Regions from separate parts of the Paenibacillus sp. FSL H8-0175 genome, predicted to be linked through region 3. Evidence: riboswitches for the same ligand, from Rfam matches in the RefSeq annotation. Region 3 holds a riboswitch; each other region holds the start of a gene.

Region 1 (3,277 bases), 740 kb from region 3:
AGGCTCATAAGTGGTAGAGGCTACCTGCTGAGCAGTTCTAAACATCTCCGTATAGGTGATGATCGCTGCAAGCGATGTATCTTTGACCAAGCTAATAAAAGAATTGGATAACGGCGGTACAGAAACGCGTGCAGCTTGTGGCAGAATTACGCGGCGCAGAGCCTGCCCACGAGTCATCCCGACTGAGAAGGCAGCTTCCCACTGGCCTTTATGTATCGACAGGATAGCAGCGCGTACGATTTCCGATGAATAAGCCCCTACGCTAAGGGTAAATCCAATGGTGGCGGCAATGAAAGGGTCGAGTACAATACCAACAGCCGGCAAACCATAAAATATAATAAATAGCTGCACTAACAACGGGGTTCCCCGAATGACCCATACATAAAAACGGGCGATTAGCTTCGGAATTACCCACGGTGAAAGACGTGCCAACGCGGTTAGGATCGCCAAAATCAATCCAAGCACAAAGGAAAGTAGCGCCAACGGAATGGTAAAAGCCACCCCGGCTTTAAGCAGGGGTAGCAGTGTATCTAAGAAAATTTGTATTTTGCGGTCATCCATTATTCAGACATCCTTTTTAGCTTCTAGGCTTAATTAGCCTTGCTAGCCTTGTATTATTTTGAAACGTCAGCTCCAAAGTATTTCTCGGAAATTTTCAAGTACGTTCCATCACTTTTCATCTCTTTAATCGCATCACTGACCGCATTCACCAGCTCATCATTGCCTTTCAGGAATACCGCAGCACTTTGTGAGCCTTCAGGAATCTCATCAACCACTTTAATTTTTGCATCTGGTTTTTGTTTTTTCAGATCCAGATAAGACAAGCCATCATTCACAGTTGCATCAATACGTCCCGAAGTCAGCAGATCCATCGCTTGATTGAAACCGTCCGTAGCTACGATTTCAGCACCGTTCTCACGAGCGATGTCGGATAAGTTACTGGTCAGGGATTGTCCGGCTTTTTTACCCTTTAGATCAGCAAAGGTCTTAATATCCTCATTGTTTTCGCTCACGATCAATACTGCCTTGGATACAATATAGGGTTCAGAGAAATCATATTTCACTTTGCGATCTTCGTTAATGGAAACTTCATTAAAAATGACATCAAACCGTTTCGCATCCATCCCAGCAAAAATACCATCCCACTGAGTTTCAAAAAATTCTGCTTCAACACCTAAACGTTTGGCTACTTCTTCGGCAATTTCCACGTCAAAACCCGTCAATTTCCCCGCAGTGTCATGATAAGTAAAAGGTGCATAAGTCCCTTCTGTACCTATCCGCAATTTGCCGCTGGCCTTCACAGCCTCCAAACTGTTTTGCGCTGAAGATGCTGCTCCACCATTCGTTCCAGCTGTTGGTTCAGCAGCCGTATTGGTATTCGAATTATTGCCGCAAGCCGCTACAAGGACCACGGTTAACGCCAATATAATAGTTAAACTCCATTTTTTCATTATTAAATCCCCTCTCTCTATCCGGTTTTTTTCCGGTAAATTGAATAGTACACTGCCATCACATGATCGTCAATACTTTTTTCCGATTATGTACATCGGAATTGTAATATTAACTAGATTTCTACTTATATCTTACCCAATCTTGGATTAATCCTTCACTTCTTTCTCTCTTTACTTCTCAGAAAGATATGGTATATTTATAAACAAATTAATATGGACCTGTTATTTCACTAGGGGAGTCGGCCGACTGAGACGGAGCTTTAAGCTCCGGACCCTTGGAACCTGATCTGGATCATACCAGCGGAGGGAAGTGGAGCAGAATTTTCATCAAGCATGTTAAGTGTTATTATGCAGAATGAACTTTTTGACCCATTCATTTCCTCTGGAAATGGATGGGTCTTTATTTGTTTAGGCGCTCCACAAAAATATTAGGAGGTTAGATCATCACGACCATTTTATCTATTCAAGGCCTAACCTACTCTTTTCCGGAAACTGAACAACCCCCTGTATTCGCAAAACTATCCATGGATATCAGGCAAGGGGAATTCGTCTCCGTAGTAGGTGCTAGCGGATGCGGGAAAAGCACATTTTTCAAAACGGTTGCCGGTTTACTCGAACCTACTCATGGAAAAATAAAACTCCCTACGCTCCCCTCAACCGCTAGTCGTTTAGGTCAGATCGCTTATATGCCTCAGCAGGATTTATTGCTGCCTTGGAGAACAGTGCTCGACAACTGCCTTTTGCCCTGGGAGATCATGCCCAGATTTAGTAAACAGGAAACAATCACTCAGATTCGGGAAATGTTGGCCCGCTTCGGCTTAACAGATGTAGAGAAGGCTTATCCCCATGAACTTTCGGGAGGAATGAAACAGCGAGTCGCATTTCTGCGCACCTTAGTGGCTGGAGGCGGAAGTGGCCTTATGCTGCTGGATGAGCCCTTTGGCGCTCTCGATGCCATGACCAAACGTGAGATACACCGTTGGCTGTTGGAGTTATGGGGTGAACTGAATCAGACGATTATGCTCATCACTCATGATCTGGAAGAAGCACTATTGCTCAGTGACCGGATTTATTTATTATCTGGCGGTGCGCACAGCGAATTACAGGAGATCATTGTCGATCTACCAAAACCAAGACATTATAAGATGAACTATGAACCCCGGTTTATAGCACTACGGGCAGAGTTGGAGCGAAGATTGCATGCAACCTATACCTTTTAAAAAACATCTAGACAACTATGGTCCCTTCCTTCTTCTGGTACTGCTCATTCTTGTAATCTGGGAGTCAGCTGTTCGCCTTCACTTGATTCCAGCCTTTATTCTCCCTGCACCTTCATCTATTGGCATCGCATTGATCGAGCACAGGCAATTATTATTTGGACAGCATTTATTAGCGACGTTGCAGGAGATACTGATAGGTTTTGTCCTTTCTGTGATTTTTGGTGTATTGCTGGGTATTGGAATGTTCCTGTTTCGCCCCGTAGAAAAGGCCATCTATCCCTTCCTTATCATTAGCCAGACGGTCCCATTAATTGCGCTATCGCCCATTTTTATTATGTGGTTCGGATATTCGCTGTGGAGCAAAGTGGCTGTGGTGTTTTTGACGGCTTTTTTTCCAGTTGTAGTGAGTACATATGATGGACTTCGTACAAGTGGCCAGACTTACAAGGACTTATTATTAACATTTGGTGCAAACCGCTGGCAGCTGCTTGTCAAAACCCAAATTCCACTGGCGCTGCCTGCTTTTTTCTCTGGCTTAAAGCTGTCCATTGTATACTGCGTCATCGGAGCTACTATCGGGGAATGGCTCGGCGGCAGTAAAGGACT
Region 2 (3,277 bases), 1.7 Mb from region 3:
GAGGGCAGCTCCAGCTTGGTGAAGATTTGCCACTTGCTTGCGCCAGCCATTTTCATATAATTCAGCATGACCTGATCACTTTGGGCCAGACCGCCCATCGCAGCGACAGCTACCGGGAAGAAACATACTAGTGTAATCAGCACGATTTTGGGCAAAAGACCAAAGCCGAACCAGATAATGAGCAGGGGTCCGAGCGCGATGGAGGGAACATTTTGACTCAGAATAATAAGTGGATAAAAAGCCCGTCTAGCCCAAGGCAAAAGATGCAAAAGCAAAGCAACGATCAGGCCTACCCCCGTACCAATGGGAAAACCAATTAAAGTGAGCCGCAGCGTAGCCATCGTATGTGCCCAAAGACCAGAAGCGTTACTGGTGGATTCACGAGCAATATCAGCAGGACTCGGCAGAATCCAGGATTCAATATGAAATACAGATACAGATAGCTGCCATACGGTTAAAAAGAAGACGACCGCCACAAGGGGCGGCCATATTAGCTTCCAGGTCGATCTCACGGCCGATATTTCTCCGTCAATTTATCCATGCTGATTCCGTTAGGATTATGAGCGATTTTGATCTGCGAAATTACGCTTGGACTGCCTGCTTCGATCAACGCCTCCTGCATCTGACGCACAACCTCCAGCAGCTCGCTAAGCTCACCTTCCATTGTGGTTTCCAGTGGATTCACTTGATGTTTAACGCCGGATTTCTGAATGACCTCAATCGCTTTATCTACGTATGGGATGGAATCCTCATTGTTCGGAGTTTTTGGAATTACTTGAATGCTTAGTAGGGTGTTAGCCACAATAATCAATCCTCTCATTTTATAAGGTAAGTTCAAAAAGCCAACTTTGATAACGAAGTAATTCATTACAATTGTTGTTTACTCCGCCGGTAAAAAATCATTACTGAATGCACTAGCAGCATCCAGCGGTTTATCCAGCAACTTCAGATCATACATCCAATCGCCGTAATTTTGCCAGACCTCGGTTTTTTGCTCGCCCCAGCGGGCAGCATCGTCCTTGTATTTTGGGCTAAGCCATTTTTGGCTAGCTAGGACAAGGTCGGCGTCCAGGTCAGGAACGGCCTTCGATAACATACCGGCAGCCTCTTCCGGATGATCTATGGCATATTGATAACCTTTTGATGTGGCTTTCATGAAGGCCTTCACCAGATCAGGATGATCTGCAATTTGCTTCTCACTCGTCGTCAGCACAGGCGTGTAATAATCGAGCTGCGGCGCATAATCCTTTAAGTACAGCATATCCAATGGCTCGCCACGCAACTCAGCCTCAACACCAGTCCAAGCGTAGAAAATCCAGGCGAAATCAATGTCACGTTTGACGGCGGTAAAATAATCAGCTTCACCGATACTGATCAGCTTCACCTTTTTCACATCGCCACCTTCAGGATCCATGATAGCTTTCATGGCTGCTTCTTCGGCCGGTGAGCCCCAGCCTCCGTAGGTTTTACCTTCGAAATCCTTTGGTGATTTAATATTGCGATCTACTGGAGCAGCGAATCCCGACGTATTATGCTGAATAATAGCTGCTATCGAGACAAGGGGCACGCCTTGTAGACGGGCTAGTGTTAATCCTTCTTGGGCGCTGATGCCAAATGCGGCTTCGCCAGAAGTAACCATAGTATCAGAACCCGCTGCGCCTGGCTGAACGATCTCGACGTCCAGACCTTCTTCAGCGTAGTAACCAAGATCCTTAGCTACGTATAGACCGGTATGATTCGTGTTCGGTGTCCAGTCGAGTGCGACTTTAACTTTGGTGAGCTCTTTTGGAGCATCCGTCCCAGCCGCAGCAGTTGGATCAGTAGCATTTGCTTTGTTTCCGGCTGTATTCCCATTGTTGCTGCCGCATCCGGCAATGGCAAGAATGAGTACACAGGTGAGGCACAACGTAAGTGCTTTTTTAAGGTGCATGTCTTCTTCTCTCCTTTAAGGTTACAAGAATCCCGTCTTCACAACATGAACCGTAAAGTGTAGTATGTACGTTTTTCTACATCTTTTAGTGATCTTACAAAAAAAGCGCCCCGAGTGATCGGGACGCTGGCTTGGCGCAAGGTTAGTTAAGGTCACAGGGACCAGAACCAATTGGCGATTCCTACGCTGGCATTATCCAGATCAGGTATAAGGGTCAGTATCTTGTGGGATACAATCTCAGCCGGCCAATTCCAGCACCCCTGGTTCTATGAAGTTAACGGGTATTTCTATGTGCAATATAAGTAAGCATAAGTTTTGTACCCATACTTTATATCTTATATTTCTCGCATACGGTGTATTATAGACGGCTGTACTCGGAATGTCTAGTAGTGCACTCCTGAATTTTTCCAATCCAGTAGTTTCTTTTTTGCTAGTCTAGATCTTTATATTTCTTGCGGTGACGCCGTTTAAGCTCACTAACCAGCGCCCCTAGCGTGAGGACAACGCTGATCAGAATCCCGCTCATGATCACGAAGAGGGCAAGAAATTCAAAGGGAGAATAACCAATCATTTTACTCCATTGAATCTTTCCATCCAGATCGTCAATGACCTGATTCATGCCGTAAATCCCGCTTACTACCGTAAATACAGTGAGAATCATCAGCAGATTATCCCGTCGCTTGGACTGAAACTTATCCTGATACTGAAACAGGTCATTTAAGGTTTCTTTCACTTCCTCGAACAAAGCATCGTTTCCGTATACTTTACGCAGCTGAAGAAATATCTCCCGGCCCTGCGACTGGGAAATCAACTCCAAGAAGTAGAACTTTGCCGAGAACTTATTGATGGAGTAGATTAGATTGTCTATTTCCTCATAATCATGATTAATCCGAAGTCGGGAGTGCATATTGGCGAGCTTTAGCAGAACGATTTTGTGGAAAATATTGAGTAAAAATCCGTAATAATATTGCCCGTACATCTGGTTGGCTAGACTAACAGCAATCTCCTGTTCAGCGCGGGTCATGCAGCAAAAGGTCTGCTCATTCATCATATAATACGTGTCTGGACCCCAGCGATTATAAGAGTGTTCATGACAATAGTTCGCAATATATGCTGGATCGCTGGCACTGGCATAGGGCTTTCCGTTCAGATCAATTCCATCAAGCTGTGAGGCACGATAGCGCAGATTTACACTAATCTCATCAGAGCTTTCTTCATTCTGAAAGCCATAAAAAGCTTGCACCTGCATTCTTTCATCTACGAAAAAAGGAAGGGTCTCGAAATAAGCCCCATTGATATCCGATTGATCCAGATATGGCTCCAGTCCATCCACCAAATTTCGGAAGA
Region 3 (3,277 bases):
GCAGCGGCCCCCATTTCCATTGCTTCCGCCGCTTCCGAGGGCTTGCCAATCCCGGCGTCTACAATAATCGGCAAATTCACTTCTTCAATAAGAATACGCACAAGCTCCTTAGTGCGCAGGCCGCGATTCGTCCCGATCGGCGCACCAAGCGGCATCACAGCAGCAGCACCGGCATCTCTCAGACGTAAAGCAGCCGAAAGGTCCGGACTCATATAAGGCAGTACTACAAAACCCTCCGCTGCTAAAATCTCTGTAGCTCGTATGGTCTCCAGATTATCTGGAAGCAGGTATTTCTGATCATTGATCACTTCGATCTTGACCCAGTTCCCCAGTCCCGCAGCTCTTGCTAATCTTGCAATACGGACTGCCTCTTCCGCTGTACGCGCTCCTGAGGTATTAGGCAGAAGAGTCATGTGGCCGGGAATATGGTTCATGATATTTTCTGCTCCACCTTGCGGGTCCACTCGGCGAAGCGCTACAGTAATCACCTGAGAACCAGAGCTTGCGATCACTTCGGGGATCAACGTATTCCGGCTATATTTTCCGGTTCCGATAAATAATCTACTGGTTAATTCGATGCCGCCAATATGTAACGGGTCATGCATGAAATTACCTCCCTTTGGTTCGTATAAATTTCTCAAAATTCTATACCGCTCCATCTCAACCCCCACCAACAAAGTGCACCAGTTCCAAACGATCATCCTCGCTCAGAGCAGTACTTTCATAATTCTCCTTACTGACAATTTCTCCATTCAGCTCAATGATCATCAGACGACCCGACCACTCAGGAAGACTGATCAAATCAGCTATAGTTTGAATACCACCAGAACACTCTGCGGATTTCCCGTTAATCAACAGCTTCATTCTGAATCACCCCCTTCGCCCATGCTGTTACCTCCAGGCTATGAATGAACCGCCTTATGAATAGCTTTGGCGGCCTCATAAGGATCATCCGCTCCGCAAATACCGGACATCACAGCAACTCCTGCCGCACCTTGTCTAATGATCTGCGCCGCATTAGCGGGGCTAATTCCGCCAATCGCAATTACAGGAATAGAGCTGGTCTTCACCGTTTCTGCAAGCAGCTCTAACCCACGTGCGGGCAGCCCTAACTTGCTATCCGAGGGAAATACATGACCAAACAAGCAATAATCAGCTCCCTGCTCTGAGGCATTCGCCGCTTCTTCCGGAGAATGAACCGATCTCCCCAGCCGAAGCTGAGGTGCAATTCGCCGGGCTGTAACCGGACTCAGACTGTGCCAAGCCAACTGAACCCCCGCGGCACCAGCTGCCAATGCTACATCTATCCGGTCGTTGATTATCAGTTTGGTAGCGGGCATACCGGCAGCCAACAGCTGCTGTGCCGCAGCGAGCAGTTCGCATGCAGGACATTGCTTATCTCTCAGGTGAATATAATCGACCCATGTCTGCACCGTGACAGCTAGTTCAACAAAATGTCTCAGCTGTAGCTTGCCGTCTGATATTAGATGGATCTCAGCTTGCAACATCACGATCTCCTCTCTCACTTCCCTGTAGGTCAGTAAAAAACAAAAAAACTGCCCCCCGTAAGGAAGGCAGTCAGAATCTGTATATAGACGGCACTACAAATAGCCCGACAACAGAAATTCGTTCTCCACTTCCCTACGCTGGTCTTAACCAGATCAGGTTCAAAGGGTCCGGAAATCCATTCCGTCTCAGCCAATCGGCACCCCTAGTGACATAAATATACAATTTTAAAATGCTAACGTGGTTTATAGTAACATATTTTTTTATTGAAATACACCCATTTATTCACATTAGCTGTACTGATCTAACCGTTTACTACCTCGCCACCATTTACATGAATAACCTGTCCAGTCACATAACTGGAATCGTCAGAGGCCAGATATACATAGGCTGGTGCCAGCTCTTCTGGTTGTCCAGGCCGTTTCATAGGCTGTGTACCTCCAAACTCGCTAACCTGTTTTGCATCAAAGGTAGAGGGAATCAGCGGTGTCCAGATTGGACCTGGTGCAACACCGTTTACCCGTATGCCCTTCTCTGCCAGATTCGTGGACAAGGATCGTGTGAAGCTAAGAATAGCTCCTTTAGTTGATGAATAGTCCAGCAGCTGCGGGCTTCCGCGATAAGCGGTAATTGAAGTTGTATTTATAATTGTAGATCCTGCTTTTAAATGAGGCATAGCTGCTTTTGTTAAATAGAACATCGCAAATATATTCGTACGGAAAGTACGCTCAAGCTGCTCGGAAGTAATATCCTCGATCTTAGCTTGCGGATGTTGCTCTGCCGCGTTATTGATGAGAATATCAAGCTTTCCTAAGCCCTCCACCGTCTGTTTAATAAGATCCTTACAGAATTTCTCGTCACCGATATCACCTGGAATTAGGATACATTTGCGGCCTTCCTGCTCGACCTGACGTTTAGTTTCCTCTGCATCTGAGTGTTCATTAAGATATGAAATGACTACATCAGCGCCTTCTTTAGCAAAAAGCACAGCAACTGCACGCCCAATTCCGCTGTCTCCACCGGTAATTAACGCCGCCTTGTCTTGCAGTTTACCTGCTGCTTTATAATTTGCCGGCTCGTATTTGGGCAGCGGCGTCATTTCACTCTCAATCCCTGGCTGATGATGCTGCTCCTGTGGGGGTAAGGTTTTTTTTGTAGCTTGTTTATTGTTGCCTGACATCTTCCCTATCTCCTCTCGTTAAGCAAATTGATAGTTAACTGATCGTCTTAGGATGGCACAACTATGCACGTTTATACGCTGGGTTTGTCATTTTCTTAAATCGCTTTACGAATCTTACTTACCACAATGAAAGTAGATATAAACAACCGTGAGAGATATACTGCTGTAAGTGGAGAGGAATTCACTGCATACAAATAGACACAGCATCGCTGCTGTGCCTTGAATTGTTCACCCTGACTATTTTAGAGAAGAAACATGATTTTCTGCATTCACTTCATGTTCCAGCACCCACATAAAGTACAGAGCTTTGGCCGCTTTCTCCCGGGTCACTATAGCTTTAGGTTCTAGTTCTGTCCCATTGACCATTTCGCCTCTGGCAATCCCCACTTCAGATCTAATGAGTCCTAATTCATATGCACTTTTCACTTTTGAAATTAAATAAGGAGAAATGTCCGCTGTATCAACAAGCTGCGTCCAGGATACAAGAGGATAGTACATCGCACCTCTAGCTCCTGGCTCCAAATTCGAATCATAGCCAGGATCTCCTGGCACTACTGCTGTGCCGTTATAATCAGTCATGTACTTAGGTTT

What was found. Region 3 has a riboswitch for thiamine pyrophosphate ahead of MHH46_RS09475 (thiamine phosphate synthase). Riboswitches for the same ligand answer to the same signal wherever they lie in the genome.
Region 1: another riboswitch for thiamine pyrophosphate. It lies ahead of MHH46_RS12900 (ABC transporter ATP-binding protein); the one in region 3 lies ahead of MHH46_RS09475 (thiamine phosphate synthase).
Region 2: another riboswitch for thiamine pyrophosphate. It lies ahead of MHH46_RS02240 (ABC transporter substrate-binding protein); the one in region 3 lies ahead of MHH46_RS09475 (thiamine phosphate synthase).

Annotation. Positions count from the first base shown of each region.
Region 1 is NZ_CP150299.1:2,962,286-2,965,562, reverse strand. It holds gene MHH46_RS12910 (amino acid ABC transporter permease) at 1-561, opposite strand, end outside; gene MHH46_RS12905 (amino acid ABC transporter substrate-binding protein) at 615-1,451, opposite strand; TPP riboswitch at 1,674-1,777, shown strand; gene MHH46_RS12900 (ABC transporter ATP-binding protein) at 1,976-2,671, shown strand; gene MHH46_RS12895 (ABC transporter permease) at 2,652-3,277, shown strand, end outside.
Region 2 is NZ_CP150299.1:502,420-505,696, forward strand. It holds gene MHH46_RS02230 (ABC transporter permease) at 1-512, opposite strand, end outside; gene MHH46_RS02235 (MTH1187 family thiamine-binding protein) at 509-802, opposite strand; gene MHH46_RS02240 (ABC transporter substrate-binding protein) at 881-1,930, opposite strand; TPP riboswitch at 2,092-2,202, opposite strand; gene MHH46_RS02245 (hypothetical protein) at 2,361-3,277, opposite strand, start outside.
Region 3 is NZ_CP150299.1:2,221,457-2,224,733, reverse strand. It holds gene MHH46_RS09485 (thiazole synthase) at 1-605, opposite strand, end outside; gene thiS (sulfur carrier protein ThiS) at 661-864, opposite strand; gene MHH46_RS09475 (thiamine phosphate synthase) at 903-1,526, opposite strand; TPP riboswitch at 1,622-1,723, opposite strand; gene MHH46_RS09470 (SDR family oxidoreductase) at 1,811-2,686, opposite strand; gene MHH46_RS09465 (GDSL-type esterase/lipase family protein) at 2,924-3,277, opposite strand, start outside.